4 regions of the Variovorax arabinosiphilus genome follow, and region 1 is predicted to be linked to each of the others. Evidence: predicted binding sites of a transcription regulator. Region 1 holds the regulator's gene; each other region holds the start of a gene.
The links. The regulator sigma-54, encoded in region 1, starts transcription at its own class of promoters, with help from an activator protein. The targets are predictions, from matches to a motif close to TGGCANGNAANCTGCTTT.
Positions count from the first base shown of each region.

Region 2: a site for sigma-54 is predicted at 3,250-3,267, ahead of QTH86_RS05590 (BMP family protein). Genes of this name have one in related genera too.
Region 3: a site for sigma-54 is predicted at 2,929-2,946, ahead of glnA (type I glutamate--ammonia ligase). Genes of this name have one in related genera too.
Region 4: a site for sigma-54 is predicted at 4,657-4,674, ahead of atzF (allophanate hydrolase). Genes of this name have one in related genera too.

Region 1 is NZ_JASZYB010000003.1:264,012-271,355, reverse strand. Features, by position in the region: gene QTH86_RS19745 (THUMP domain-containing class I SAM-dependent RNA methyltransferase) at 14-1,264, opposite strand; gene QTH86_RS19740 (RNA polymerase factor sigma-54) at 1,274-2,833, opposite strand; gene lptB (LPS export ABC transporter ATP-binding protein) at 2,853-3,659, opposite strand; gene lptA (lipopolysaccharide transport periplasmic protein LptA) at 3,656-4,336, opposite strand; gene QTH86_RS19725 (thiol:disulfide interchange protein DsbA/DsbL) at 4,586-5,239, opposite strand; gene QTH86_RS19720 (SPOR domain-containing protein) at 5,352-6,038, opposite strand; gene argS (arginine--tRNA ligase) at 6,058-7,344, opposite strand, start outside.
Region 2 is NZ_JASZYB010000001.1:1,149,783-1,157,126, reverse strand. Features, by position in the region: gene QTH86_RS05600 (ABC transporter permease) at 1-579, opposite strand, end outside; gene QTH86_RS05595 (ABC transporter ATP-binding protein) at 576-2,108, opposite strand; gene QTH86_RS05590 (BMP family protein) at 2,105-3,139, opposite strand; gene QTH86_RS05585 (LysR family transcriptional regulator) at 3,365-4,261, opposite strand; gene QTH86_RS05580 (hypothetical protein) at 4,455-4,634, shown strand; gene QTH86_RS05575 (hypothetical protein) at 4,699-4,893, opposite strand; gene QTH86_RS05570 (GntR family transcriptional regulator) at 5,368-6,036, shown strand; gene QTH86_RS05565 (malonyl-CoA decarboxylase) at 6,033-7,344, shown strand, end outside.
Region 3 is NZ_JASZYB010000004.1:254,633-261,976, forward strand. Features, by position in the region: gene glnL (nitrogen regulation protein NR(II)) at 1-821, opposite strand, end outside; gene QTH86_RS23900 (hypothetical protein) at 823-1,326, opposite strand; gene glnA (type I glutamate--ammonia ligase) at 1,467-2,882, opposite strand; gene QTH86_RS23910 (competence/damage-inducible protein A) at 3,031-3,831, opposite strand; gene QTH86_RS23915 (EI24 domain-containing protein) at 3,828-4,670, opposite strand; gene QTH86_RS23920 (sterol desaturase family protein) at 4,729-5,700, opposite strand; gene QTH86_RS23925 (polysaccharide deacetylase family protein) at 5,720-6,526, opposite strand; gene QTH86_RS23930 (YncE family protein) at 6,513-7,344, opposite strand, start outside.
Region 4 is NZ_JASZYB010000002.1:426,325-433,668, forward strand. Features, by position in the region: gene QTH86_RS15940 (DUF4089 domain-containing protein) at 1-147, opposite strand, end outside; gene QTH86_RS15945 (ABC transporter ATP-binding protein) at 171-992, opposite strand; gene QTH86_RS15950 (ABC transporter permease) at 997-1,833, opposite strand; gene QTH86_RS15955 (ABC transporter substrate-binding protein) at 1,837-2,847, opposite strand; gene atzF (allophanate hydrolase) at 2,901-4,628, opposite strand; gene QTH86_RS15965 (M48 family metallopeptidase) at 4,744-5,577, opposite strand; gene QTH86_RS15970 (AmpG family muropeptide MFS transporter) at 5,615-6,955, shown strand; gene QTH86_RS15975 (beta-ketoacyl-[acyl-carrier-protein] synthase family protein) at 7,053-7,344, shown strand, end outside.

The DNA.
Region 1 (7,344 bases):
CAAGGCGCGGGAGTCAGGACCGCGGTGTGCGGGCCGGGTCTTCAGACCGCGGCGTGCGGGCCGAGCCGGCCACCATGTCGAAGCGAAACAGCCGGCATTCGATCGGGCCGTTCCACATCGGCACCCGGCGCGACTCCTTCAGGCGCATGCGCTTGGGCAGCTGCAGGTCGGGCGTGAGCACCCAGGCGGTCCAGCCGGCATAGCTCTTCTTCCAGTGGCTGGCCAACTGGGTGAAGAATTCGCCGCCATCTTCGGTCGCGGCCTGCTCGCGGGCGCCGGCGCGCGCCACGCCGCCGACCTCGATCCGCTCGCCGTACGGCGGGTTCAGCACGATCACGCCGGCCTCGGCCGGCGGCATCCGCTGCAGCGCATCGCCGCCGCGGAACTGCACAGCCGCGGCAACGCCGGCCCGCTCGGCGTTGCGATCGGCGAAGTCGACCATGCGGTGCGACACGTCGCTGCCGAAGATGGCCGGCGCAGTCCTGGCCGGCGCATCGGCGGCCTCGTTCTGGATCGCCTCCCAGACGTGCGGCTGGAAGGGCAGCAGCTTCTCGAAGCCGAAGCGCCGCAGCGCACCGGCCGGGATGCCCAGGCCGATCTGCGCCGCCTCGATGGCGATGGTGCCGCTGCCGCAGCAAGGGTCGTACAGCGGCGCCTCCGACACGGCGCCGGTTTCCGGGTTCCACCAGCCGCTGGCGGCCAGCATGGCCGCGGCCAGCGTTTCCTTCAACGGCGCGTCGCCGGTGTCCTGGCGCCAGCCGCGCTTGAAGAGCGGCTCGCCCGAGGTGTCGATGTAGAGCGTGCAGGTGTCGGTGGTCAGGTGCGCGAACACGCGCACGTCGGGCCACTGCGTCTCGATGCTCGGCCGCACGCCGCCGGCCTTGGCGCGGAAGCGGTCGGCGATGGCGTCCTTGATGCGCAGGGTGGCGAAGTTCAGGCTCTGCAGCGGGCTGTGCTGCGCCGTGGTCTCGATCTTGAAGGTCTGCTTCGGCGTGAACCAGATCTCCCACGCGATGCCGCTGGCGATGGCATAGAGGTCGTTCTCGCTGCGGTACGGCGCGTGCGCCAGCTCGATCAGCACGCGCTGCGCGAGCCGGCTGTGCAGGTTGAGCTTCATGGCGTCACGCCACGAGCCGCGCACGAAGACGCCGCCGCGCGAGGCCATGAGGTCGTCGCCGGCCAGGCCGGTGAGGCCGTGCACCTCTTGCGCGAGAAAGTCCTCGACGCCGGCGGCGCAAGGCAGGAAGAGATGGAGCTGGTTCATGGGACGGACTTACAGCGCCTTGCGCAGATTGGCCGGCGCGATGCGCAGCGCCTCGCGGTACTTGGCCACAGTGCGGCGGGCGCATTCGATGCCCTGCTCCTTCAACATCTCGGAGATCTGGCTGTCCGACAGCGGCTTCTTGATGCTCTCGGAGCCGACGAACTGCTTGATGAGCGCGCGCACCGCGGTGCTCGATGCATTGCCGCCGGTCTCGGTGCCCAGCGCCGAGCCGAAGAAGTACTTGAGTTCGACCGTGCCGTAGGGCGTGGCCATGTACTTGGCCGTGGTCACGCGGCTGATGGTGGATTCGTGCAGCCCGAGCTCGTCGGCGATCTCGCGCAGCACCAGCGGCCGCATGGCCAGTTCACCGTGCACGAAGAAGCTCTTCTGCCGGTCGACGATGGCGTTGGAGACGCGCAGGATGGTGTCGAAGCGCTGCTGGATGTTTTTGATGAACCAGCGCGCCTCCTGCAGCCGCTGCGACAGCGCCTGGCTGCCTTCGCCCTTGTGCTGCTTGAGCGCGCCGGCGTAGATGTCGTGCACCCGCAGGCGCGGCATCACGTCGGGGTTGAGCATCACGCGGAACTTCACATTGGTGCCGGTGCCGATGCGCGTGACGATCACGTCGGGGATCACCACGTTGCGTTCCACGTCGACGAAGCGCCGGCCCGGCTTGGGCTCGAGCGTCGCGATCAGCTGCAGCGACGAGCGCACCTCGTCCTCGTTGCTGCGGGTGAGCGTGGCCAGGCGCTTGAAGTCGCGCCGCGCGAGCAGCTCCATCGGCTGCTTGCAGATCGCGATGGCGGTCTTGCGCACCTGCGTCGCTTCCGGCGTCTCGTCGGGCCGGGCCAGCGCGCGCAGCTGGATGGCCAGGCATTCGCCGAGGTCGCGCGCACCCACGCCGACCGGCTCCAGGCTCTGCAGCAGGCCGAGCGCCACCTGGAAGTGGTGCACCAGCCCGTCGAACTCGTCGTTGTCGTCGCCCGCCAGGCCCGAGGCCAGGGCGGGCAACGAATCCTCGAGGTAACCGTCTTCGTTGAGCGACTCGATGAGGAAGCGCAACGCGGCCTGGTCGCTCTCGTTCAGGCGCAGGCTCAGGGCCTGGCGGTGCAGATGGGACTGCAGCGATTCCTGGCTGCGCGCCAGCTCGGTGGCGTCGGCGCGTTCGTCGTCGCCCAGGTTGCTGGCGCGCGGGGGGGCGTCGCCGCCCCATTCGCTGTCGTCGGGCGCCATGTCGACGGTGCCGTCGCCTTCCCAGTCGGGCGTGGCTTCGGTCGCATCGACCACCGGTGCTTCGGCCTCGGTCGTGCTGGTGGTGCTGTCGTTGCTGGCGGCGGGGCCGGGCGAGAAGTCGTCGTCGCGCGGCGGCGGGGCATCGGCGGCGTCGACGCCGAACTCCTCACGGGCGGCCTCTTCGGCGGTGCGCTCGAGAAACGGGTTCTCGTCGAGCATCTGCTCCACTTCCTGGCTCAGTTCGAGCGTGGACAGCTGCAGCAGCCGGATCGACTGCTGCAGCTGGGGCGTGAGCGCGAGATGCTGCGAAACGCGCAGCGAAAGGCCCTGCTTCATGGAGAGTTCCGTCCTCCCCTTACATGCGGAAGTGTTCGCCCAGGTACACGCGGCGTACCTCGGCGTTGTCGACGATCTCCGAAGGCGTGCCTTGTGCCAGCACTTGCCCGTCGCTGATGATGAAAGCGTGGTCGCAGATGCCCAGCGTCTCGCGCACGTTGTGGTCGGTGATGAGCACGCCGATGCCGCGGCTCTTGAGGAAGCTGACGATGCGCTGGATCTCGATCACGGCGATCGGGTCGATGCCGGCGAAGGGCTCGTCCAGCAGGATGAAGCGCGGCTGTGTGGCCAGGGCGCGGGCGATCTCGACGCGGCGACGCTCTCCGCCCGACAGCGCCAGCGCCGGCGAATCGCGCAGATGCTCGACGCGCAAGTCCGACAGCAGCTCGTTCAGGCGATCGTCGGTGCGCTTTTTCGACAGCGGCACGAGCCGGCCGTGGGCGTCGGGCTCGCGCTGGAGCTCAAGCACCGCGCGCACGTTCTCCTGCACGCTGAGCTTGCGAAAGATCGAGGCCTCCTGCGGCAGGTAGCTCAGGCCCATGCGGGCGCGGCGGTGGATCGGCATGTGCGCGATCGGCTCGCCGTCGATGCTGATCTCGCCCGCATCGGCCCGCACCAGGCCCACGATCATGTAGAACGAGGTCGTCTTGCCCGCGCCATTGGGCCCGAGCAGACCGACGACTTCGCCCTTCTGCACGTCGAGCGAGACGTTCTTGACGACCTGCCGGCTGCCGTAGCGCTTCTGCAGCCCGCGCACCTGGAGCCGGCTGCCTTCGACGGCGCCGGCCGGCGCGGCCTGTTTCGCGATGTCCACGCTGTCGTTCACGGGCGCGCTTCTCCGCCGAGCGTGGTGCTCGGACGCAGGCCCCGGCCGGGTGCCGATGCCGGCGCGGCGGGTGCGCCCGGCTGCGCCGCTTCGGCGCCGGCCGCCTTCGGCGTCAGGATGGCGCGCACGCGGCTGCCCTGGTTGCCGGCATCCACGCTGGCGCCCGGGGGCAGCGGCGCGCCGTTCACGGTGAAGGTGTCGTTGCTCTGGTCGTAGACGATCAGCGCGCCGGTGGTTTCGTCGTTGACCTTGGCGCCGATCAGCCGCCGCATGATGGCGCGGCGGATGAACTTGACGTTGTCGGCGCGGCTGTCGTATTCGATGACCTCCGACTCGCCTTCGGTCCACTCGTCGACGCCGGAGTCGCGCTTCTGCTTGTAGTAAGCCAGCTTGCCGGGCGCCGCGGTGACCACGCCGTACTGGTAGCCCTCCGGGTCCTGGCGCACGTCGATCCGCGCCCCGCGGATGATGATGGTGCCCTTGGTCACCACCACGTTGCCGGTGAACACGCTGGTCTGCTTCAGGTCGTCGTAGCGCATGGCATCGGCCTCGATGTTCATGGGCTTGGTGCGGTCGGCCTTTTCGGCCAGCGCCGGAACGGTGGCGACGGCGAGCAGCAGCGCGGCGAAGCCGGCGCGCAGGAGGGAGGAAAGGGGAGTGTGGGGTCGAAGTGTCATAAAGGCACGAAACTTGCTCGACGATTGTATGCGCCGGATCAGTGCATCCGGTCGCCCGGACGAAAAAGCCCGCCAAGGCGGGCTTTTGACATTTGTGAAGCGGCCGTGTCGAACGGCCGCGGGCCTTAGAACGCGTGGAGGAACCGTCGCGAGCGCCCCGAGGTTGCATTGAGGACCGGAGCCGCACTCCCGTGCGGTGAGGACCGCAGATGCGAGATCGGGGTGCGCAGCAGGTTCATTCACACGTTCTCAGCCCTTGCGGGCTTCGGCGACCAGCAGGCCGACCACCTCGAGGGCCCGGTCGAGCGAACCGGCCGTGTCGCCGTCCACATACCAACGCCCGGCCACGCCCAGCGCCGGCACGCCGGCCACCTGGTAGTCGCTGGTCAGCTGGGTGGCGCGCTTGGCCTTGCCAGCCACCGAGAAGGACTTGAACAGGTCGGCGAACTTCTTGCCATCCAGGTCGGGCTGCTTCTCGGCCCAGGCCAGGATCGCGGCGTCGCCGAACAGCGGCTGGCGCTGCTGGTGGATGGCCTGGAACAGCTTCATCTGGAAGGCGTCGACCTTGCCCATGGCCTCGAGCGTGTAGTAGAGCCGCTGCTTGACTTCGGTGTCGTTGCCCACGAAGGGCACCGGGATGCGCTTGAACACCACGTCGGCCGGCAGCGTCTTGACCCATGGCTCCAGGCGCGGCTCGAAGGCGGCGCAGTGCGGGCAGTTGTACGAGAAGAACTCGACCACTTCGACCTTGCCGGCGGGCGTGTCGACCGGGGCGCGCTTGCCCAGCACGATGTAGTCGGTGCCGGCCTTCGGCGGGCGGGCCTGGGCGTGCACGCCGGTGGCGGCGAGGGGGAGCAGCCCGATGGAGGCAGCGGCGGTCAGCGAAAAGTCACGGCGGTTCATGGTCATCAAAGGTTCTCCTGTGCGGCTGACAGAGCCGGGCAGCGGCTGCGGAGTTCCCGCAGCCAGGGATGGGCGCCCGAGGACGCCGGTTCGGTCACGCCCTGTGTTGCGCTCAGCGCTGGACGCGGACGAGGTTGGATTCGAGGCCGCCGCTGTCGAGCCGCGACTTCAAGCGGTCGGCGTCGTCCTTCTTGTTGAAGGGGCCCGCGCGCACCCGGTAGACGGTGCGGCCGGCCTGCTCGCGCTCGGTGACGCGCGCCTCGACGCCCATCAGCGAGAGCTTGGCGCGCTGCGCCTCGGCGTCCTCGGTGCTGCGGAAGGCCCCGGCCTGCACGAAGTACACGAAGGGGTCGGTGCCGTCGGCCGCCGCCGTGGTGGTGGCCGGCGCGGTGATGCCGGCGCGCGCGCGGGCCAGGTCGCCCAGCGGGTCGGACGACGCCGCCGGCGCGTTGACCTCGGGGCGGGTGCGGGCCGGAACAGCGGCACTGCGCGCGTCGGGCGCGACGACGGCCGGCACCGGGCCGGTGGCGGGCGCGGCCGGGTTCAGCGGACCGACCGAGGCGGGCTGTTCGGGCGGGGTGCGCGCCGAGGGCTTGCCGGCGAGCGGGGCGTTGGGGTTCCAGTCCTTGTTCTTGCGGGCCTCGGCCTCGTCCTGTTCGGCCCCGCCGCGCTGGGTCTTGGTCATGAACGGGATCGGCACCTTGGTGACGTAGACCGCGATGCCGAGCGCCACGCCCAGGCCCAGGACGATGCCGATGATCAGGCCGATGACCGTGTTGCCGCGTTGTCTTGTTTTCATGGTGAGGGAAGAGAGGTCATCACATCTTGCGCGGCGCGCTCACGCCGAGAATCGCCAGGCCATTGTGCAGCACCTGCGCGGTGGCGGCGACCAGTGCCAGCCGGGCCAACTTGACCTTTTCGTCGTCGACCAGGATGCGCTCGGCGTCGTAGTAGCTGTGGTAGCTGGCGGCCAGTTCGCGCAGGTAGAAGGTCACGTCGTGCGGCGCGAAATCCTTGGCCGCGGCGGTGAGCATCTCGGGGAATTTCGCCAGCATCAGCATCAGCGCCTGCGCGGCCGGGCTCTCGAGCGCCGACAGGTCGACCGCCTTCAGCGCGGCTTCGTCGCCCCCCCAGGCCGTGAGCACCGAGCAGATACGCGCATGCGCGTACTGCACGTAGTAGACCGGGTTGTCGTTGTTCTTCGTGACCGCCAGGTCGACGTCGAAGGTGTATTCGGTGTCGGGTTTACGGCTGAGCAGGAAGAAGCGGACCGCGTCGGTGCTGGTCCATTCGATCAGGTCGCGCAGCGTGACGTAGCTGCCAGCGCGCTTGCTGATCTTCACCTCCTCGCCACCCTTGACCACCCGCACCATGGTGTGGAGCACGTAGTCGGGGTAGCCGGCCGGGATGCCGACGCCAGCCGCCTGCAGCCCGGCGCGCACACGGGCGATGGTGCCGTGGTGGTCGGTGCCCTGGATGTTCACCACCCGGTGGAAGCCGCGCTCCCACTTGGCGATGTGGTACGCCACGTCGGGCACGAAGTAGGTGTACGTGCCGTCTTGCTTGCGCATGACGCGGTCCTTGTCGTCGCCGTAGTCGGTCGACTTGAGCCACAGCGCGCCGTCCTGCTCGTAGGTCTTGCCGGCGTCGACCAGTTTCTGCACCGTGGCGGCCACGCGGCCGCTGGTGTACAGGCTCGACTCCAGGTAGTAGTTGTCGAACTTCACCTGGAAGGCCTTCAGGTCCAGGTCCTGCTCGCGGCGCAGGTAGGCCACGGCGAACTGGCGGATCGAGTCGATGTCGTCCACGTCGCCGCTGGCGGTGTATTCGCGGTCGTCGGCGCTGACGGTCTTCTTCGCCTTGAAGTCTTCGGCGATGTCGGCGATGTAGTCGCCGTTGTACGCCGCAGCCTTCTCGCCGCTCGGCCATTCGGCGTCGCCCGGCTTGAAGCCCTGCAGGCGCAGTTGCGTGCTGTTGGCCAGCGTCTGGATCTGCACGCCGGCGTCGTTGTAATAGAACTCGCGGTAGACGTCCGCGCCCTGGGCGGCCAGCAGGTTGCAGATGGCGTCGCCGAGCGCCGCCTGGCGGCCATGGCCCACGTGCAA
Region 2 (7,344 bases), on a different contig from region 1:
ATCGAAGAGCGGCGACTGCGGAAAGCCCGCGCCTTCCTCGCCCATGCGGCCGTGCAGCAGTTCGGCCACCAGCAGCAGGGCAACGAAGTTCAGCAGCAGCGTGACCAGCACCTCGTGCACGCCGCGCGTCACGCGGATCGTCGCGGCCAGCCCGGCCCAGGCCGCACCGCCAGCGGCGCCGGCGGCCAACGCCAGCGGCAGCAGCAGCCAGGCCGGCAGGCCTGTCGCGAACAGCGCCACGGCCGATGCCGCGGCGCCGCCGAGCGCGAGCTGCCCTTCGGCGCCGATGTTGATGACCCGGCCGCGAAAGCACAGCGCGATGCCGACCGCGCACAGCAGATAGGGCGTCGTCTTGTTCAGCCCCACGACCACGCGGTCCCAGCCGCCGAGCGCACCCGTCAGCAAGTGGTAGTAGGCCGTGAGCGGGTTCTTGCCGGCCAGCAGGATGAGCATGGCCGTGAGCAGGAAGGCCATGCCGACCGAGGCCGCGGCGCGCCACAGGGCGCCTGCACGTCGGGCGGCAACCAGCAGGTCGGGAAGGCACCAGGCGGCGCGGGTGGACGACGCGGGCGTGCTCATGGACTCACCGCCTGCAGCGCCCCGGCCATGGCCAAGCCGATGCGTTCGATATCGGCTTCGGCACGCGGCACCAGGTCGACGACGCGGCCTTCCGACAGCACGCCGACGCGGTCGCCGACGGCCAGCACTTCCTCGAGCTCCGACGAGATGTAGAGCACCGCCGTGCCCTGGTCGCGCAGGCGGCGCAGGCGGTCGATCACGAACTGGGTGGCGCCGGGATCGAGCCCCCAGGTCGGCTGGAAGGCGATGACGACCTCGGGCTGCCGACCCAGTTCCCGCGCCAGCGCCACCTTCTGCTGGTTGCCGCCGGACAGCGTTCGCGCGGGGGCGTCGGGCGAAGCGGCGCGCACGTCGAAGTCGCGCATGCGTTCGATCGAGAGCCGCCGCGCCGCGCCGCGCTGGATGCGGCCCAGGCGCGAGTAGGGCGCCCGGCCCACGTCGCGCAGCATCAGGTTCTCCTCGATCGACATGCCCTGGACCAGGCTGGTGCCGGCGCGGTCGGCCGGGATGTAGGCGATGCCGGCGGCCAGGCGCTGCGCCGCGTCGCCACGCGTGATGTCGACCTCGTCCATCAGGATCCGACCGCGCGTCGGCCGCGCGAGGCCGGCGAGCGCGTCGGCCAGTTCACCCTGGCCGTTGCCGTCGATGCCGGCCAGCGCGAGGATCTCGCCGGCTCGCAGGTCGAAGCTGGCGTCTTTCAGGCGTTCGACGCCGCTCGCATCGCGCGCCGCCAGCGCGCGCACTTGCAGGCGCAGGCGGCCGGCCGCGGTCGCTGCGGCCGGCGGTGCGGCGGCCACGGCGGATGTCTCGCGGCCGACCATCAGCCGCGCCAGCGACGCCCGCGTGGCGCCGGCCACCGCGGCGGCGCCGGCCACCTGGCCATCGCGCAGCACCACCACCTGGTCCGCCACCGCCAGCACCTCGCCGAGCTTGTGGGTGATGAAGATCACCGCATGGCCCTCGGTGCGGAAGCGCCGCAGGAAGTCGAGCAGCCGCGCGATCTCCGGTGGCGACAGGATGGACGTGGGCTCGTCGAGGATCAGCAGGTGCGCGCCGCGCAGGATGGCCTTGAGGATCTCGACCCGCTGCTTCTCGCCGAGCGCGAGCTGCTCGACCCGCGCGTCGGGGTCGATCTCCAGCCCGTAGCGCGCCGCCGCGTCGCGCACCTGTGCCGCCACGCCGCGGCGGTCGAGCCAGGGGCCGGCGGCGCCGCTCCAGCCGAGCATCAGGTTCTCGGCCACCGTCATGGCCTCCACCAGCGTGAAGTGCTGGTGGATCATGGCGATGCCCGCCTGCAGCGCGGCCTTCGGGCGGCCGGTGTCGAGTTCGCGGCCGTCGTAGACGATGCCGCCCTCGTCGGGTCGCACCATGCCGAAGAGCACCTTCATCAGCGTGCTCTTGCCCGAGCCGTTCTCGCCCAGCAGGCCCACGATCTGCGCGGGCATCACCGTCAGGTCGACGCTGCGATTGGCCCGCACCGTGCCGTACGACTTGGAGATGCCGCGCATCTCCAGCAGCGCGCCGCTCACAGGCCGCCGCGTGCGTCTTCCTTGACGACGTTGACCTTCAGGGCCCCGCTGGCGAACTGCTTCTTCAGGCCGTCGATCTCGGCGATGACCTCCTTCGGCACGGCCGGGCCATAGGCCGCGTCCTTGCTGTACATCAGCTCGGCACCCGGGCTCTTGGCCTCGTAGCCGTAGGTGATCAGGGTGGGCTTGAGCGTGCCGGCACGCGCCTCGGCAGCGGCCGCCACGTACATGTCGTCCCACTTCTCGATGATGGCGGTCAGCACGTTGTGTGGCGCGGCTTCCACGTTGCCGAACGAGCGGCCGCTGGTGAACACGTTCTTCTCCTTGGCCGCCTGGATGATCCCGCTCTGGGCCGCGTTGAGCTTGCCGAAGACGAAGTCGGCACCGCCTGCGATGAGCGCCAGCGCGGCCTCCTTGGCCATGGCCGCGTCTTCCATGTCCTTGATGTAGATCACGCGCACCTCGGCGGTGGGCTTGACGCTTTTCACGCCCTGGCGGAAGCCGCCCACCTGTTGCACCACGTTCGGCAGGCCTTCGAGGCCGTTGACCGAGCCGATCTTGCCGGTCTTGGACATGCGCGCGGCCAGCACGCCCATGAGGTAGCCGACCTGGGCGTTGTCGTAGTCGACCGAGGTCACGTTCTTGCCCGCACCGGCGCCGCCCGAGCCCACGACGAAGGTGGTCTTCTCGAACTCGGGGCCGATGCGCTGTGCGGCCGAGAGAAAGCGACCCGAATGGCCGATGACGGGGTTGAAGCCGCGGCGTGCGTAGTCCTTCATCGTCTCGATGTGGTCGGCCGGCTGCACGTTCTCGGAGAAGGCGGTCTCGGTGCCCGCCGCCTTCATCTTGGCGATCGCGGCATAGCCGCTGGCGTTCCAGCTCTGGTCGTTGATCGAGCCGGGCAGGAGCAGGGCGACCTTGCCCTGCGCCGAGGCGTTCGGCAGGGCGGCGAGGCTCGCCACGGCCAGAAGCAGCAGGGTGGCGGCGCGTGCGGCGCGTGCGAAAGGGCGGATGGCAGCGGTGGGGGACATCGAGGACTCCGTGAGATGGGGTGCCAGGCTTGCGCAACATCCAGGCCAGCAGCGGCGCTCCAGGGCGCTCGTGACGGCGACGTCGGCACACCTTGCGCGTTCGGCGCGTGCATTCAGTTTTCACGCAATTCGAAGCGCCCCGGTGCCCATCCGGCACCGCGTCGCGCGCACGGCCGAAGCGGTGCATGGTGCCAACGGCGCCCCAAAAAAGACAGTGAGCTCCGGTCAGGCTTGGTGCATGGCGACGAGCTCGCCGCGCAGGTGTTCGGCGAAACGCGCCGATGCCACGGGCAGCACCCGGTCACGCAGCGTCATCAGCACCAGCCGGCTGGCCGGCAGGCTGCGCTCCTCGATCGGGACCGCGCGCAGGCGCGGGTCGCCGGCGGCGCCCAGCGCGATTTGGAAACTGACGCCGCCGGACTGACAGGCGAAGCTGCGCATCATCTCGAAGGAGTTGCAGACCAGCGCCGCGAGGGGCTGTTCCGACGCGTTTTCCAGCAGGTCGTCGATCACCCCACGCCCCGACAGGCTCCCGTCGGGCAGCGCGACGGGGTACTTCAGGCAGTCCTTGAGCCGTACGCTGGCGTGGCCGGCCAGCGGATGGTCGGCCGCGACCACCGCACAGGTGCGCTGCCGCGCCTGCGCGAGGATGCGCACGCCGCGGCCGGGCGGCGGGTTGAACACCAGCGCCAAATCGACCTCGAAGTCGAGCAGCGCCTGCACGGCGCGTTCGCGGTCGAGCACCTTGACGGCAAAGCTGACGCCCGGATGTTCCGCCTGGAAGTCGACCAGGGTGCGGGGCAGAAAGGCGGGCGCGAGCGCCTGGCTGACGGCCATCGACACGTCGCCGCGCCGCAGTCCCCGCAGCGACTCGATCTCGGAACGCACGTGGTCCAGGTCGGCGGCCCGCCGGCGCGCATAGCCCACGAACAGTTCCCCGGCCGCCGTCAGGCGCACCCCGCTGGGCAGGCGCTCGAAGATCGGCGTGTCCAGTTCGCGTTCGAGTTCCTTGATGCGCCGGTTGACCGCGGAGGCGGCCACGTGGAGCGCTTCTGCCGCACTGCGGATGGACCCGCAGCGCGCCACGGCGTCCACGTAGTCGAGGTAGCGGAGATGCTGCATCCCCCTGCGTTGCAATAGCGATGCCCGGCACCGGGCCGCCTTCGGAACAGGCCATTGCCTGACGCCGCAATGCGCCTTTGCGGGGTGTACCGCTGGGCCATGCGCTCTAGACTGAATGTACGGACCACTGCGACGGGGCGCGCGCGATGAAGCAATCCGCTTTGCGCACAACGGGTTTCGGAGCGGTCACCTTATGGACGACGGCGCACAGTGCATGGGCACATCATTCGTGGATTGGCAGGATCTGACGCAGGCCTACCTGGCTGGCATGGAGGCCTTGCGCCGCGGAGAGCCGGGCGCCACAGAGGCGTTGCGGCGGCTCGCCATCGAACTCGAACACTGCGATGGCGCCGTCGAGCAACACCTCGCCTGAGCGGGGCCGCCGATACGACGCGGGGAGGGCGGTCCGGACCGCCATGGATCGCCCCGCGATCCTGTCAGGCCAGGAGCCCTTTCGGAAAGGGTTGCCCCTGGCTCTGCGCAAAGTTCTTGAGCTCTGCATACATGGCCAGCATGCGCGCCCGCGCTGCCGCGTCGCCCCGCTGCACGGCCACCACGGCAGCCGCGTATTGGTCCGTCAACTCATACCAACGCGCCGCATCTTGAGACGCCACCGTCGAACCAGTGAACATTCCTATCCTCCGTGGAAATTCGCGCCGTCTGTTTGCCGCGCGAACTTAAGTGTTCCCTCTTAAAGCGGAATGTACAACATTCTTTCTAAGTTGTTGTGACAGATCGGTATTTTGGTGCGCCGAGCAGGGAATGCCACGTCGGCGGTCGGCCAGGGCTGTGACCGCAGCGCCAGCCACGGCGCCCCGGAAGCGAACTTTCACCGGACTTGCCTCGCACCGAGGCGGCGATTAATCTGAGGTCGGTTTCTCCGGGTGGGGTATCAAGGACCAACCCTTCGGGCCCGCCTCGCGCGGGCCTTCTTTTGCGCGCTGCTCGGCACACGCGACGGAATTCACCTCGGCGACAGAGGGTTTGTCCGGACGCCTTCGACCCTTGTTGGGCCGCAGCCTCTTGTTCATAATTATCCGTAATTACCTGAAATTACGGGGCCGACGGCCTGCCTTCCCGCCCTCCAGGGTCCGACCGGAACCACCATGCGCCTCGTCCCGAATTCGCTGCACGACCAGGTGGCCGCCACCTTGCGGGAAGAGATCTTCGCGGGGTCGCTCACGCCCGGCAGTTTCCTCGACGAGACGGCGCTGTGCGAGCGGCTCGAGATCTCCCGCACGCCGCTGCGTGAGGCGCTCAAGGTGCTCACGGCCGAAGGGCTGCTGCGCCACGAGCCGCGCCGGGGGTGTTTCGTGGCCGAGGTCACGCAGCGCGATCTGGACGAGATCTTTCCCGTCATCGCGCTGCTCGAAGGGCGTTGCGCCTGGGAAGCCGCCCGCAACGCGAGCGACGCCGACATCGAGGCGCTCGCCACGCTGCATGCGCAGCTCGAGGCGCATGCCAAGGCGCAGCGCATCAACGCCTACTACGCGACCAACTTCACCATCCACGAGGCGATCATCACGCTGGCCGACAACCGCTGGCTTGCGCAGACGATTGGCGACCTGCGCAAGATCCTGAAGCTCGCGCGCCTGCAGCAATTGAAGGCGCCCGGACGGCTGGAGCAAAGCCTGGCCGAGCACCTGGCCGTGTTCGCCGCGCTGAAAGCGCACGACAGCGACGGCGCCGAAGCCGCCATGCGCACCCACCTCCATCGCCAGCGCGAAGCCTTGCGCGCCGTGGCGCTTCAACAGAAATCGAGGCTCGTTTCATGAACGCTTCCACCTGGATCTCGCGCAGCGTGTCGCGCCTGCGCGCCCCGGCCGCCGCCAAAACCGCCGAGGCGGCCGTCGATACGGCAGCCAAGAAGAAAGAGAAAGCCAAGCCCGAGTTGCCGCCGCGTTCCCTGAGCGAACGGCTCGACGCCACCCTGCGCCGCCACGGCGAGGCGATGGCGCCGCGTGCCTTGCGTCGTGCGCTGACCGACCTGCAGGCGGTGGTCGACGCCCGCGTCAGCGAGGTCGAGGCCGGCCGCCGTGCCTGCGAAGTCATGCGCTGGTACGCCGAGCTCGACGCGGCCGAGCGGCGCGACGTGTGGTTGCTCATCAGCGAGCGTTTCGCACCCGACGGCAAGAAGCTCAGCAGTGCGCGGGCGCGGCACGAGGCCGCCGTCGGCACCGCCGACGAAGGGCAGGCCGAGGTGCACCTGCGCCGCGCGCTCGTGTCGCCGCGGGCGCGGCTGCTGCAGCGCTTCACCATCGACCCCGAGGGCATGCGCTTCCTGCTCGACCTGCGGGCGGAACTGTTGCCGCAGGTCAAGGGCGAGCGCCGCTTCGTGCCGCTCGACGCCGAGCTGGAACACCTGTTCTCGACCTGGTTCGACGTGGCCTTCCTCGACCTGCGCCGCATCAGCTGGGATTCGCCGGCCTCGCTGATCGAGAAGCTGATCCAGTACGAGGCGGTGCACGACATCAAGAGCTGGGCCGACGTGAAGAACCGGCTCGACAGCGATCGGCGCTGCTACGGCTTCTTCCACCCGCGCCTGCCCGACGTGCCGCTGATCTTCGTGGAGGTCGCGCTGGTCGACCACATCAGCGACGGCATCGTGCCGCTGCTCGACGAGGCCGCGGCACTGGCCTCTGCCGACAAGGCGACCACCGCCATCTTCTACTCGATCAGCAACACGCAGACGGGGCTGCGCGGCGTGAGCTTCGGCGATTCGCTGATCAAGCGCGTGGTCGAGACGCTGCAGGCCGAGTTCCCGAAGCTCAAGGTCTTCGCCACGCTGTCGCCGATCCCGGGCTTCCGGCAGTGGCTCGGCAAGCATGCGGCCGAGATGCTGCTGCGCCTGGACGACAAGCGCGCGGCCGAACTGGGCCGCGCGCTCGGCTCGCTGCCGCCCACGCCGGACCGCCTGCTGGCCGCGGCCGACGAGGCGCTCGCGCTCGAGCCCAAATCGCCGGTGCGGCAGACGCTGATGCAGTGCGCCGCCGAGTACCTGGGCCGTGCCACCATCGAGGGCAAGCCGGTCGATCCGGTGGCGCGCTTCCACCTGGGCAACGGGGCCCGCGTCGAACGGCTGA
Region 3 (7,344 bases), on a different contig from region 1:
GTCTTAAAAGTGATGCGCGCATCGCCCGCGGCGCGGCGCTCAGCCAGGGCCTGCGCGGCGTTGTGCGCGATGTTGAGCGTGGCCTGGATCAGCTGCTCGCGGTCGCCGCGGAACTCGGGGATCGACGGGTCGAAGTCGCGGTCGATGTGCAGGTCGCGCGGGAACTCCGCAAGGATCACCGAGCGCACCCGCTCGCAGACCTCGTGGATGTTCACGTCGCCCACCACGTGCGGGCGGCGGTGCGGCGCCAGCAGACGGTCGACCAGCGTCTGCAGCCGGTCGGCCTCGTGGATGATGACCTGGGTGTATTCGATCAGGTCGCGCGACTCGACCTCCATCTGCAGCAACTGCGCCGCGCCACGGATGCCGCCCAGCGGGTTCTTGATCTCGTGCGCGAGGTTGCGGATGAGTTCTTTGTTGGCCTGCGCCTGGTCGAGGAGGCGTTCTTCACGGTCTTGCCGCACCTGCTGCTCCAGCGGCGACAACTCGACGATCAGTTCACCCACCTTGTCGCTCTGCGCCAGCGTCACCTGCACCGGCATCAGGTCGTGGTTGACGCGCCGGAGCATCGCCTCGTAGCGCAGCGTGGCGAAGTCGTTGCTGCGCGCGCCGTCGATGGCCGTGCGCAGGACGTGCGGCTCGTGGAAACAGGCGCCGAACTGCGAGCCCTCGAGCGTGCGGCGCGAGGTGCCGAGCGCGTCCTCGAGCGCGGCGTTGGCGAACAGCACCGCCCCGTCGGACTTGACCACCGCGATGAGCGTGGCGAGCAGGTCGAAGGGCTGGAAGCGCTTGGGGGATGAGGTTGTCTTGCCGAAGGCCATGTCAGGGTGTCGTCGAAGGCGGCAGGCGACCGAGCTCGCGGCGGATGCCGGCGATGTCGCTTTCGTTGCGGGCGATTTCCGCCTTCATTTCACTCACGCGGTCCAGGTACTTCTGGTAGTTGCGCGCTTCGCCGCCCTGCTTCTCGGGCTCGCCGTTGTTGTAGTCCTTCAGCAGCTCGGCCTGGCGGGCTTCGGCCTTCCGGAGTTCGGCCTGCAGCACCGAGCGCGCCTCGCCGTCGCGCGCGCGCTGGTCGGCGCCCTCGACGCGCGGGCTGCCGGCCGGGGCACGTGCGGCGCTGCCGCCCGCGCCGCTGCCACCACCCCCTGGACGCGGCGTCTGGACGACCGTGACGTTGCCCCGTTCCATCACCTTGCAGCCGCGCTTCTGCGCGTCGGCCGCATTGTTGGTGTATTCGTTGCCGCAGCGCCAGACGCGCTCCTGCGCCTGTACCGACAGCACGGTCAACGGGGCGATGAGCAACAAGACGAGTGAGGAGGTCTTCATGGTCCTGGGAGGAGATGTACGCAGACAGCGGATTCTCATGCAATTCGAGCGGCGTTCCGGCGCGCCGTTCCCCACCAAAGAAAAAGGACGGCCGGAGCCGTCCTTTTCGCGCATTGTGTCGAAGGCCCGAAGGCCTCCGATCACAGCGAGTAGTACATGTCGAATTCGACCGGGTGCGTCGCCATGCGGAAGCGCGTGACTTCCTGCATCTTGAGGTCGATGTACGCGTCGATGTACGCGTCGGTGAACACGCCGCCCTTGGTCAGGAACGCACGGTCCTTGTCGAGGTATTCCAGGGCCTGGTCGAGGCTGTGGCACACGGTCGGGATCAGCGCGTCTTCTTCCGGCGGCAGGTGGTAGAGGTCCTTCGTCGCGGCTTCGCCCGGATCGATCTTGTTCTCGACGCCGTCGAGGCCGGCCATCAGCAGCGCAGCGAAACCGAGGTACGGGTTCATCAGCGGATCGGGGAAGCGCGCTTCGACGCGGCGGCCCTTGGGGTTGGCCACGAACGGAATGCGGATCGAGGCCGAGCGGTTCTTGGCCGAGTAGGCCAGCTTCACCGGGGCTTCGAAGCCAGGCACCAGGCGCTTGTAGCTGTTGGTGCCGGGGTTCGTGATGGCGTTCAGGGCACGGGCGTGCTTGATGATGCCGCCGATGTAATGCAGCGCGAATTCCGACAGGCCGGCGTAGCCGTCACCGGCGAACAGGTTCTTGCCGTCCTTCCAGACCGACTGGTGCACGTGCATGCCGGAGCCGTTGTCGCCGACGATGGGCTTGGGCATGAAGGTGGCGGTCTTGCCGTAGGCGTGGGCCACGTTGTGGATCACGTACTTCTGCAGCTGGACCCAGTCGGCGCGCTGGATCAGCGTGCTGAACTTGGTGCCCAGTTCCATCTGGCCGGCGTTGGCCACTTCGTGGTGATGCACTTCGACCGGGATGCCCAGGGCTTCGAGCACCAGGCACATTTCCGAACGCATGTCCTGGAAGCTGTCGACCGGGGGCACCGGGAAGTAGCCGCCCTTGACGGCCGGACGGTGGCCCGTGTTGCCGTGCTCGTATTCCTTGTCGGTGTTCCACGAGGCTTCTTCGGAGTCGATCTTGACGAAGCAGCCCGACATGTCGTTCTTCCAGCGCACGCCGTCGAACACGAAGAATTCGGGTTCCGGTCCGAAGTAGGCGGTGTCGCCCAGGCCGGAAGCCTTCATGTACGCCTCGGCGCGCTTGGCCAGCGAACGCGGATCGCGCTCGTAGGCCTTGCCGTCGGCCGGGTCGATCACGTCGCAGGTCAGGATCAGCGTCGTCTCTTCGAAGAAGGGGTCGATGTTGGCGGTGTTCGGGTCGGGCATGAGTTGCATGTCCGAGGCTTCGATGCCCTTCCAGCCGGCGATGGAAGAACCGTCGAAGGCGTGACCGTCGGTGAACTTGCCTTCGTCGAAAGCAGACACCGGCACGGTCACGTGCTGTTCTTTACCGCGGGTGTCGGTGAAGCGGAAGTCGACGAACTTGACCTCGTTTTCCTTGACGAGCTTCAGTACATCGGCGACGGTCTTTGCCATCAGTTTCTCCTGGTTGGATGAGTGGTTGGAAATACAACGGTGAGGGAATGCAGTTTCTGTGCCATTGGCAGGCCCGGGACCGAGGGCCCCATCATCCTGCCAAATCCCCAAAAAAAGGCGGAAACAATCTATTTTGGTGCGCGACAGATCAACGCACCAATTCGGGTCCCAGGCGCGCATTGAAGGTGTGCAACCCGGCGATCAGCTGCGCATAGGCGGCGTCCAGGAGGGCCGGCGCCCCCTTGACGCCGAGTTCGATATGGCGCCCATATTCGGGGTGATCCACGCTGGGAAGGCTGAACACCTTGACGCCGGCGTGCGTCGCCTCGATGGCTTCCATCAACGGGGTGAGGGTCGCCTCCATGGCACCGAAAACGATCACCGACTTCTCGCTTGACTGCCCCTGGCTGAACAGCTCGGCATAGCGGCTGTCGAGCACGGATTCGATCATCGGCCAAGCCATCACCGGGAAGCCCGGCACGAAGTGCACATGGTCGACGCTGAAGCCGGGGATCTTGTTGTAGGGGTTGCGGATGATCTCGGCGCCCTCGGGGAACACGCCCATGTTGAGCCGGTGCACGTTGTCGGGGCGATCGGGCTCGTAGGCCACGCCCTGCTCGCGCGCCGTGTCCTGCATGCGCTCCCGGATGAGCACTTCGGCCTCCGGATGCAGCACCAGCGATCGTCGCAGCGCCTTGGCTGCGCATTGCCGCGTGTGGTCGTCGGGCGTGGCGCCGATGCCGCCGGTCGAGAACACGATGTCGCCCGAGGCGAAGGCCCGCGTCAATGCCGCCGTGATGCGCGTCGGCACGTCGCCCACGTACTCGGCCCAGCCCAGCTGCAGGCCGCGCGCCGCGAGCAGTTCGATGACTTTGGGCATGTGCTTGTCGAGGCGCTTGCCGGACAGGATTTCGTCGCCAACGACGATCAGGCCGAATGCACGGGTCATGGGGACTCCGGGGAAGAAATGACGAGGGGCGCCGGCGCCTCCGCGCGCTGCAGGCGCAGTTGCCCGAGCGCGTCGAGGCAATAGTGCGCGAACCAGAGCGCCGAGAAGGCGAAGACCAGCGTGTAGATCCAGATGGCCAGCGGCACCAGCACGAAGAAGGCCGCCGCGAACAGCAGGCCCGAGGCCCAGACGATGCTCGGGGCCGCGCCCAGGTAGCCGCACAGCACGCCGATGGCCAGCAGGGGCAGGCGGTGCTGGCGCAGCACGGCGGCGCGCTCTTCGGCATCGGCATGCTCGGCCAGCGCATCGAAACTCATCACGCGGTAGGTGAGCCAGCCCCAGATCAGCGGCGGCAACACCAGCACCAACGGGGGAATCAGCCAGAGCGGCATCGATGCCACGATGGCGACCAGCGCCAGCAAGGTGAGTCCGAGCGATCGCAGTACGCTGCCGGCGAAAGAGGCGCCCTTCTTCTTCGCGAGCGCGGGAAAGCGTCGCTCGGCGACGAGTTGCGTCAGCGCGGGCGACATCAGCCCGGCGACGACGATCAAGGACACCAGCACGATCACCGGCGTCGCGGCGAACACCACCACCAGCGGCGCGAGCAACGCCGGCACGTCGCTGGAGAACAGGCCGCCGATCCAGGACCAGAAGCTCGCCAGCAGCGGCCACGCATCGAGCGCCTGGCGCATCCAGGCCACGCTCGGCGCCCAGTAGAAGTAGCCGAAGCCCGCCGCCAGCACGACGATCACGAGCAGCGGCAGCAGCGACAGCACGATCACCCGGGGACGCATGCAGTAGGCGGCGGCTCGCCAGAAGGAATCGAGAAGAAGGCGCATGGGGTGCCGAGGATAACGCCGCGCCGTGAACGTCCCGCGAAGCGGGCGGACGAAGACCTCAGCCCCGCCCGACCATCCGGCACAGCCCGCGCCATTGCTGCGACCAGAAGCCGCGCCCGTAGTCGCGCACGCGGCCCTGCGCGTCGGGTTCCACCTGGTCGCGGATGCCGGTGGGGTCGTAGCGCGGCTCGAAATTCACCGTCCGGAAAAGCATGTCCCACCACGGCAGCAGCACGCCGAAGTTGTGTCCCCCCAGAGTCGACGGTCCGGCGGACTCGTGCCCGATGCCGATCGCATGGTGGACCCGATGGAAGCGCGGGCTGACCCACAGCCGCTCGCCGAGGGCGCCGAAGCCGGCGCGCAGGTTCGCATGCTGCAGGCTTTCGCTGAGCTGTGTGAACGCGACGATGGCGATGAACTGCCCCGGCGCAACGCCGATGAGCTGCGCAACGACGACGATGATCGTGTCGTGGATGACGTCGTCGAGCAGGTGGTTGCGGTTGTCGCTCCACATCGTCATCTGGCGCTGCGAATGGTGCAGCGAATGCAGCCCCCACCACCACGTGAAGCGGTGCTGCCCGCGGTGGATCAGGTACTCGACGAAATCGAGCACCACCAGGTAAATGGCGAACGCGATCCAGGGCACGTCGGTCACGCCCGGCCACAGCTCGTCCAGATGCAGCGTGCCCCAGCCGGCGCCGCGCAGCAGGCCCAGCCCGTCGTCGAACAGCGGCTGCAGCAGGAAGAACATGCCCAGGCGGAAGAGGCCGAGCCGGTGGATCAGCGTGTAGAGCACGTCGGTGCGGATCGCGCGCCGGTCGACCACCGGTTCGGCCGGCCGCCAGCGCTGCAGCGGGCCGATCACCGCCAGCAGCACCGCGATCTGGATCAGCCCGACCAGCAGCCAACCGGTGGCGTCGAAGGCGTCTTCGACGTAACCGCCCAGGCCGATGCCGTAGACCAGCGGCTGCACGACGGCCTCGAACAGCCACTGCTGGCAGTTCGCGAAAAGATCGGTGAACCATTCCATCGCCGCGCCGCCTCGGTGTTCAGGGGTGCGCCGCGATCCAGGCGCGGTAGGCGGGATGCGCCCGCAGCGTCTCGAAGCAGAAGCCCTTGGCCTTCAGGCCGACGATCAGCGGCTCGAGCACGGCGGGTGCCCACGGATCCTTGCGCGACCAGATGCCCAGGTGGGCCAGCAGGATGTCGCCCGGCTGGATCCGGTCGAGCGCCTGCTGCAGCAGCTTGTCGTTGGGAAAGGTCTCGCTCGGCAGTTCGTCGCCCAGGAAACCTGCGGGTGCCCAGCCGACATGCTCGAAGCCGCAGGTCTTGGCGGCCGCAAGCAGCTTGGGCGAGGTCTTGCCGCCCGGCGCGCGGAACAGCGGCAGCGGCTTCTTTCCGGTGATGTGACCGATGCGGTCGCTGGCCTTCTGGATGTTCTCGCAGTACTTGGCGGCGCTCCAGGTGAACTCGCGGCCGGCCAGGCCGCCGGCCGACGGACGCACACGGAATTGCGGCTCGATGCCCTTCACGTCACCGCGCCAGTAGACATGGTCGTAGGTGTGCGAGGCGAACTCATGGCCCTCGGCCGCCCTCGCCTTCCACCACGGGGCCCATTGGTTGTCCAGGCTGTCGCCATCGGTCAAGGTGCGTTCGGCCGCACCGAAGAAGGTCACCCGCACGTCCTGGCGCTTGAGCACCTCGGCGATCAGCGGCGCGACGCCCATGTGACCGGTGTCGAAGGTCAGGTACAGGGGCTTGTCGCACCTCGCCTGCGCCACCGCGCTGCCCGCGACGCAGAAGGCAAGCAACCCCGCGACGAGGCGGCGGCGCACCGGCCGGTCAGCGCTTGGCATGGTCCAAGGTCCACACGCCATGCGGCGAGCGCCCGACGTTCACCTGGCGCACCACCTTGCGGCTGGCCAGATCGATCACGCTGAGCTTCTTGGCCCAGCGCGAGGTGACGTAGAGCGTCTTGCCGTCGGCCGACAAGTCCATGCAATCCGGACCGCCCGGCACCGGATAGCTCTCGATCACCTGCAGGGTCTTGAGGTCGATCCGGCTGATGGTGTTGGCCACGCGGTTGCTGACGAACACGCTCTGCCCGTCGCCCGCCGAGCGGAACGCATGCGCGCCCTTGCCGGTCGGGATTTTGCCGACCGCCTTGGGCTGCGGGCCGGCCACATCGAACACCTGCACGCCATCGCTGCCGGTCAGGCCGACCAGCAGGGTGCGGTCGCCGTGGATGCCGAAGATGTCGGCCGGCATCGGACCGGTGGCGGTGCGCCAGCGGATGGTCTGGGTGGCCAGGTCGACGGCGATGAGCTCGTCGCTGTCCTGCATGGTCACGTAGGCCACCGTGCTGGTCGCGTCGATCCAGATGTGGCTCGGCGTCTTGCCGGTGGCGATGCGCTTGGCCAGCGTCAGGTCCTTGCCGTCCCAGCGGTAGATGTCGACATGGTTCAGGCGGTTGGCCGCGGTCACGAACCACTTCATGTCGCGCGAGAACTGCAGCTGGTACGGGTCGATGATGCCGTAGACCACGCGCTGGACGTCGCCTGTGCGCGGGTTCAGGAAGGTGAGCGAATCGCCGGCGGAGTTGGCGACGATCACCGAGCGCTCGTCCGGCGTCATGTAGATGTGGTGCGGCTCCTTGCCGGTCGCGATGCGGCTC
Region 4 (7,344 bases), on a different contig from region 1:
CTCGAGCGGCACGGCGTCCACCACAGCCGCCATCTCGGCGGCCAGCGCGAAGAAGCGCAGCACGCCGGGGCGGTGGTCGGGCCGCAGGTTCAGGCCGAGCGCGGCAGCCGCCGCGTCGACATAGGCTTCGGTCTGTGCGGGGGTCATCGCGGCTCCTTCGGTGCGCGTGGTCAGCGGCGCACTTCGCGCTGGAAGATCTCCAGACTCAGCTTCTTCATCGCGACGAAGCTGGCCGAGCTGAGCGTCTCGAGCGTGCGGGGTCGCGCGTCGTCGTACTTGAGGATCTCCGCGACCTTGGTCGGTCGCTTGGTCAGCAGCAGCACCTCGTCGGCCAGGTACACGGCTTCTTCCAGGTCGTGCGACACCAGCAGCATGGTGGTGCCGGTCTTCATGAAAACCTCCTGCAGCTTCTCGCGGATGAACAGCGTCATCTCGAAGTCGAGCGCCGAGAAGGGCTCGTCCAGGAACAGCACCTCGGGGTTGGGCGCCAGCGCCCGCATGATCGACGCCGTCTGCTGCTGCCCGCCCGAGAGTTCGTAGGGGAAGCGCTTGAGGTCGAACTTGACGTCGAAGGACGCGACCAGCTCTTCCATGCGGCGGTCCACCTCGGCCTTCGACCGGCCTTCCAGCTTGAGCGGGTAGGCGATGTTGTCGATGGTGCGCATCCACGGGAACATCGCCTCGCGGTAGTTCTGGAACACGTAGCCGATCTTCGTGTCCTTGAGCGACTTGCCGTCGAACAGGATCTCGCCCGAGTCGATGGGGATCAGCCCCGCGATCATGTTGATCAGCGTCGACTTGCCGCAACCGTTCGGCCCGAAGACCGAGACGATCTTGTGCTTGGGGATGTCGAGGTCGAAGTTCTCGTACAACGGCCAGCCCGCGAAGTACTTGGTGAGGCCGCGGATGGTGATGTGCGTACCGGCCGGGCCGGGCTGGAAGGCGGGGGTGGGCACGTCGGCGTACACCGGGCCGTTGAGGACTGCGGACATGGCGTTACCTTCCGGACCAGTGGACGATCTTGCGTTCGGCGACAAGGAACAGGATGTTGAGCGCATAGCCCAGCGCACCTGCCGCGAGGATGGACGCGTACATGCTCTTGACGTTGAGCACCTGCTGCGAATTGATGATGCGGTTGCCCAGGCCCGAGTCGGCGCCGATGAACATCTCCGCGACGATCACGATCACCAGCGCCATCGAGACCGCCGAGCGCAGTCCGACGAAGCTCGGTTGCAGGCTTTCCCAGACCAGCACGTCGCGGAAGGTCTGCCAGCGCGTCGCCCCCATCACCTTGGCCGCCATCACCCGCTGCTTGCGCGCGTTGATCACGCCGTAGGCGCTGTTGAACACCACGATCAGCAGCGCGCCGAAAGCGGCGATCGCGATCTTGTTGACGTCCGAGGTGCCGAAGATCATCAGGAAGAGCGGGATCAGTGCCGACGAGGGCGTCGAGCGGAAGAAGTCGATCAGGAACTCGACGCTGCGGTACGCCTTCTCGTTGCTGCCCAGCAGCACGCCCAGCGGCACGCCGACGACGGCCGCGATCAGGAAGGCCTGCAGCGTTCGCCACACGGTCACCGCGAAGTCGGCGAGCAGCGGCCCGCCGGCCAGACCGGTGATCAGCGTGGACACCGTGTCGGCAGGCGCCGGCAGCAGGATCGGCTTGATGAAGCCGAGTCGCACGACGAGGTCCCAGAGGATGAAGAGCACGACCGGCCCGATGAAGGGCAGCAGCTTTTCCCAGACCGGCGGCTTGGGCACGGCGCTGGCGGTGCCGGCCGGCGGCGCCCAGGGCTTGGCGCCTGCGGTCGGCGCGATGCTGGTGTCGGCCATGGCTCAGGCCTTGTAGAGCAGGCCGTCCACCAGGACCTTCTTCTCGAAGATGCCCTTCTCGGTGAACAGGTCGTAGAACTTCTGGAAGTAGGCGACGTCGCTCGGCTTGAACTCGTTGTAGAGCATGTACGACGCAAGGGGCACCTCGGCGGTCAGCGCGCCTTCGATGGCGGTGTAGCCCTTCATGTATTGCCGTGCCTCGTCGGGCTTGGTCCGCACCAGCTCGACGCCGCGCGCGTAGGCCGCGATGAACTTCTTCGTCGCCTCGGGGTTCTTCTTGATGAACTCGGTCGTGAGGCTGGCGGCGCCGCCATGCCATGGGGCCATCGGATCGCCCAGGATGTACTTGGCGACAACGCCGGCCTCGATCACCCGCGTCGTCCCGTTCATGCGGCCGACCGTGCCGGTCGGCTCGAGCGTGTAGCAGGCGTCGACCTGGCCGGCGACCAGCGCGGCGACGTGCTGGCCGATGGGCAGTTCGCTCACCGTGGCGCCGGTGGCGCCGGCACGTTCGAGCATGGTCTTGCACAGCGTCACGTTCTGGATGCCGGGGCCCGAGGCGACCTTCTTGCCCTTCAGGTCGGCCGTCGTCTTGATCGGGCTGTCCTTGGCGGTGATGAACTCGTCGAGCACGAACTTCGCGTTGCTCGGGTTGGTGCAGAAGATCTTGAACAGGCCGGGCTGCGCGATCTCGCCGATGGCCAGGTTGGCCGAGCCGGTGCCGTTCGAACTGCCGTCGGAGCGGCCCGAGAGCATCGCCTCCATCACCTGCTGCGCGCCGGCGAACTTCAGCGGCTCAACGTCGAGGCCGGCCTCCTTGAAGTAGCCCTTGTCGACGGCGGCGAAGAAAGGCAGGCCCGCGGCCACCGGCCAGAAACCGATGCGGATCTTGGGCGTGGCCTGGGCCAGCACCAGCGATGGTGCCGCGAGCGCGGCGAGGCCGGCGGCACCGGCCTGGAGGACATGGCGGCGCGATGGCTTGAGCGCTGCGGTTGACGTGTGCTGAGATCCCATGGGTCCGACTCCTGCGTGATGGTGGAAGCGAAAGAAAGAGGTAGTTGCTGCGCTCAGGCGAGCGCGGCCTGGCGGGAGGCGATGTACGAGCGCCAGCCGCCGTGGTGCGTGATGTCCTCGGCACCGTCGAGCGCGATCGACTCGCAGACGAAGCCCTGCACGCTGCTGCCGTCGTCCAGCGTGAGCGTGCCGATGCCCAACGGCGCGGGAATGAGCGCGACGAAGGAGCCGTAGGCCGTCGCGGGCATCTCCCACACCTCGACGATGAGCGAGGCGCCACCTGTGGGCACGCGCACCATGCCGGGCTTCGGCGGCACCGTGCCGGGCAAGGCGTAGAGGCGGTACTGCGGGGCGGTGAGCATCTCGCGCAGCAGCGTCGCGCCGCGCTCGGTGAGCTGGCCGTTGAGGGGCATGCCCGACAGGTGCGCGCCGACCACGGCCACCTTCACGGTGGCGGCGGGCTTCACCAGCGGCAGGGCGGCGGGTGCCGGCATCGGTGCGCCGGTCGCGCCGAGCGTGAGGCCGGTGGCGTGATGAAGCCGCTGACCCAGTTCGGCCAGCTGGAAGTCGCTGGCGCACGGGCCGATCAGCGTCAGGCCGAAGGGCAGGCCGTCGCTGCGCAGGCAGGTCGGCACCGAGAGCGCCGCGTAGTCGAGCAGGTTGACGAAGTTGGTGTACGCGCCGAGATGCTGGTTCAGCGCGACCGGATCGGCCCGCATCGCCTCGATGGTGTAGTGCGTGGGCGCGGTCGGCACCACCAGGATGTCGATGTTCTGCCACATCGGTGCGGCCTGCTGCGCGAGCGCGCGCAGCCGGGTCTGGGCATCGACGAAGTCGGCGGCGCTGTACTGGCGCCCGCGCGCCAGGATGCTGCGCACCGGCTCGATCACCTCGTCCTCGTGCGCATCGAAGAACGGGCGCACCGCCGCGTAGCGTTCGGCCACCAGCGCACTCTCGTAGAGCAACGCCGCGGCCTCGGCCAGCGGGGCGTAGTCGATCGGCACGCGCGTGGCGCCCAGCGCTTCGAGCTGCGCGAGCGAGCGCTCGAAGGCGGCGGCCGATTCGGCATCGCCGAAGAATTCGAGCGTCGAGGGCACGCCGATGCGCAGGCGCGGCGGCAGCGGCGCGGTGATCGGCGTGAGCGCGCGCGAGTACGGGTCGTGGGCGTCATGCCCCATCGCGACGCTCAGCACGCGCGCCGCCAGCTCGACGGTGCGCGCGAAGATCGACACGCAGTCGACGCTCTGCGCCGCCGGCACCACGCCGCGGGTGCTGATCAATCCTTTGGTCGGCTTGAGGCCCACGATGTTGTTGAGCCCCGCCGGCACGCGGCCGGAGCCCGCCGTGTCCGTGCCGAGCGAGAAGTCGACCTCGCCGGTCGCCACCACGCGCGCCGAGCCGGAGCTGGAGCCGCCCGACACATAGCGCGCGTCGAAGCTGTTGGGGACCGCGCCGTACGGCGAGCGCGTGCCGTTCAGGCCGCAGGCGAACTGGTCGAGGTTGGTCTTGCCGACCAGCACCGCACCGGCGTCGAGCAGGCGCTGCACCACTTGAGCGTGGTTCGCCGCCTCGCGAGCGAAGGCCGGGCAGGCCGCGGTGGTCGGCAGGCCCGCCACGTCGATGTTGTCCTTGACCGCGAAGCGCAGCCCGGCCAGCGGGCCAGCGGCCGCGGCGCCAGAGGCGGCGATCGGTGGGTCGATCCGCGTGATCCAGGCAGCGGCGCCGGGGTCGGCGGTTTGCCCGTCATCGGTCGGCTGCGAAATCCTTGCATGCACCATCATCAAGCATCCTGTCTTGTGTACATGTTGAGATGCAAGTGGCGTGCCAACGCCTGCCGGGGCTCAGCAAGCCCCGGCAGCCTGGATTCGGTGCGTCAGGAAAAGATGGGGCGCGGGCTCAACCGCGCTTCGCCGCCCGGTACAGGCCGTCGACCTTGCCGATGTTGGCTTCGAGGATGCGGATGCGGTCGGTGCCGCTGGGGTGGGTCGAGAGGAAGCTCAGGCCGCCCTGGTTCTTCGAAGCGGCGGCCATCTTCTTCCAGAGCGATACCGAGGCGCGCGGGTCGTAGCCGGCCCGCGCCGCGAGTTCGAGGCCGACCAGGTCGGCGTCGGTCTCGTCGCCGCGGCTGAACTTGAGCGACAGCAACTGCGTGCCGGCGCGCGCCGCCATGTCGCCCATCTGCCCCAGGCCGAGCAGCTGTGCCGTGATCGACAGCGCCGCGCCGGTGCCGGCGCTCTTGGCCAGGCGCGCGCGGGCGTGCTCGCGCAAGGCATGCGCCATCTCGTGGCCCATCACCATCGCGACCTCGTCGTCGCTGAGCTTGAGCTGGTCGAGGATGCCCGTGTAGAAGGCGATCTTGCCGCCCGGCAGGCAGAAGGCGTTGATCTGCGAGCTGCCGATCAGGTTGACCTGCCACTTCCACTGCGCCGCGCGTGCGTTCCAGGGCTCGACGAAGGGGATGAGCCGCGCGGAAATGGTGCGCAGCCGCTGCAGCTGCGGGTGGCCGTCGGGCGCGAGCGCGCCCTTGGCCTTCGCCTGCTGCAGCAACTGGTCGTACTGCTGCACGCCGGCCTGCTCGATGGTGTCGGCCGGCACCAGGTTGCGCGCGACCGAGGCCTTGCCCACCTCGACCTGCGCCAGCGCGGGCGTCACCGCAGCGGCACCCGCCAACGCCAGGAACGCCCGGCGCGCTGGCCAGGGACCGATGGAAAGCTCGCAGCGTGAACACATGCGGGAATAATAAGCAGCCACCCCGATTGCCCCTTCAATGTCCCCACCCTCGGCCGCCGAAGCCACCTCCGCCCCCTCGCCTACTGCGCCGCTGTCCTGGCGCGATGCGCTCAAGGTGTACCTCGAACCCGCGACGCTGCGCATGCTGGCCCTGGGCTTCTCGGCCGGCCTGCCGCTGCTGCTGGTGCTGGGCACGCTCAGCTTCCGGCTGCGCGAGGCCGGCGTGGCGCGCAGCGACATCGGCTACCTGAGCTGGGTCGGCCTGGTGTACGCCTTCAAATGGGCCTGGGCGCCACTGGTCGACCGGCTGCCCATCCCGCTGCTTACCGGGCGCATGGGCCGCCGCCGCAGCTGGCTGCTGCTGGCGCAGGCGCTGGTGATCGGCGGGCTGGTCGGCATGGCGCTGGCCGACCCGCGCGGCGGCCTGGCGCCGCTGGTGTGGTGTGCGCTGCTGGTGGCCTTCGGCTCGGCCACGCAGGACATCGCGCTGGACGCCTTCCGCATCGAATCGGCCGAGACGCGCAAGCAGGCCGCACTGGCCGCCGCCTACCAGACGGGCTACCGCCTGGCGATGATCTGGGCCGGCGCCGGCGTGCTGTCGATCGCCGCGTGGACCGAGATCACCGGCGCCAGCGGCTACCAGAACGCCGGCTGGAAGGCCGCCTACCTGGTGATGGCCGCCTCGATGGCGGTCGGCGTCATCACGGTGCTGCTGTCGTCCGAACCCGCCCAGCGGGTGATGCCCCGGGCACGCAATGCGGCCGAGTGGCTCAAGAACGTGCTGGTCGAGCCCTTTGCCGACTTCGTCCGCCGCTACAAGTGGCAAGCGGTGCTGATCCTGTCGCTGATCGCCATCTACCGCATCAGCGACGTGGTGATGGGCATCATGGCCAACCCCTTCTACGTCGACATGGGCTTCAGCAAGGAAGAGGTCGCGGCGGTCAGCAAGGTGTTCGGCGTGGTGATGACGCTGGTCGGCGCCTTCGTGGGCGGCATCCTGTCGATGCGCCTGGGCGTGATGCGGGTGCTCATGCTCGGCGCGGTGCTCAGCGCCGCGAGCAACCTGCTCTTCGCCTGGCTGGCCACCCAGGGCCACGACATGACGATGCTGGTGCTGGTGGTGTCGGCCGACAACCTGGCCGGCGGCATCGCGTCGGCCGCCTTCATCGCCTACCTGTCGAGCCTGACGAACATCAGCTACTCGGCCACGCAGTACGCGCTGTTCAGTTCGCTGATGCTGCTGCTGCCCAAGTTCCTGGCGGGCTATTCGGGCGTGTTCGTCGACGCCTACGGCTACGTCCCCTTCTTCGTGGGCACGGCGCTGCTGGGCCTGCCGGTGCTGGTGCTGGTGGCACTGGCGGCACGCGGGCAGCGCTAAGACCCTGCGATGGCGGGATGCCGGCCGACGCGGCGACCTGCGGCCGGCTGCTAGTCTGTGGCATCGTTCGCGCTTCGCCACTTATTTTTCCACCACCGTGCCGTCCCGCATCCCCCCTCTCCAGATCAGCGCCTACACCGCGACTTCGGCCGTCGGCGTGGGCAAGGCGTCGCTGCTCGACGCCCTCGAAACCTCACGCAGCGGCCTGCGGGCCAATGACTTCGGCGAGGTGCCCGCCAGCGGCGCGCGCCTGACGACGTGGATCGGCCGCGTGGCGGGGGTGGAAGACGTGCGCCTGCCCGACACCCTGGCCGCCTGGGACTGCCGCAACAACCGACTGGCCTGGATGGGCCTGCAGGCCGACGGCTTCATGGACGCCGTGGCGGCGG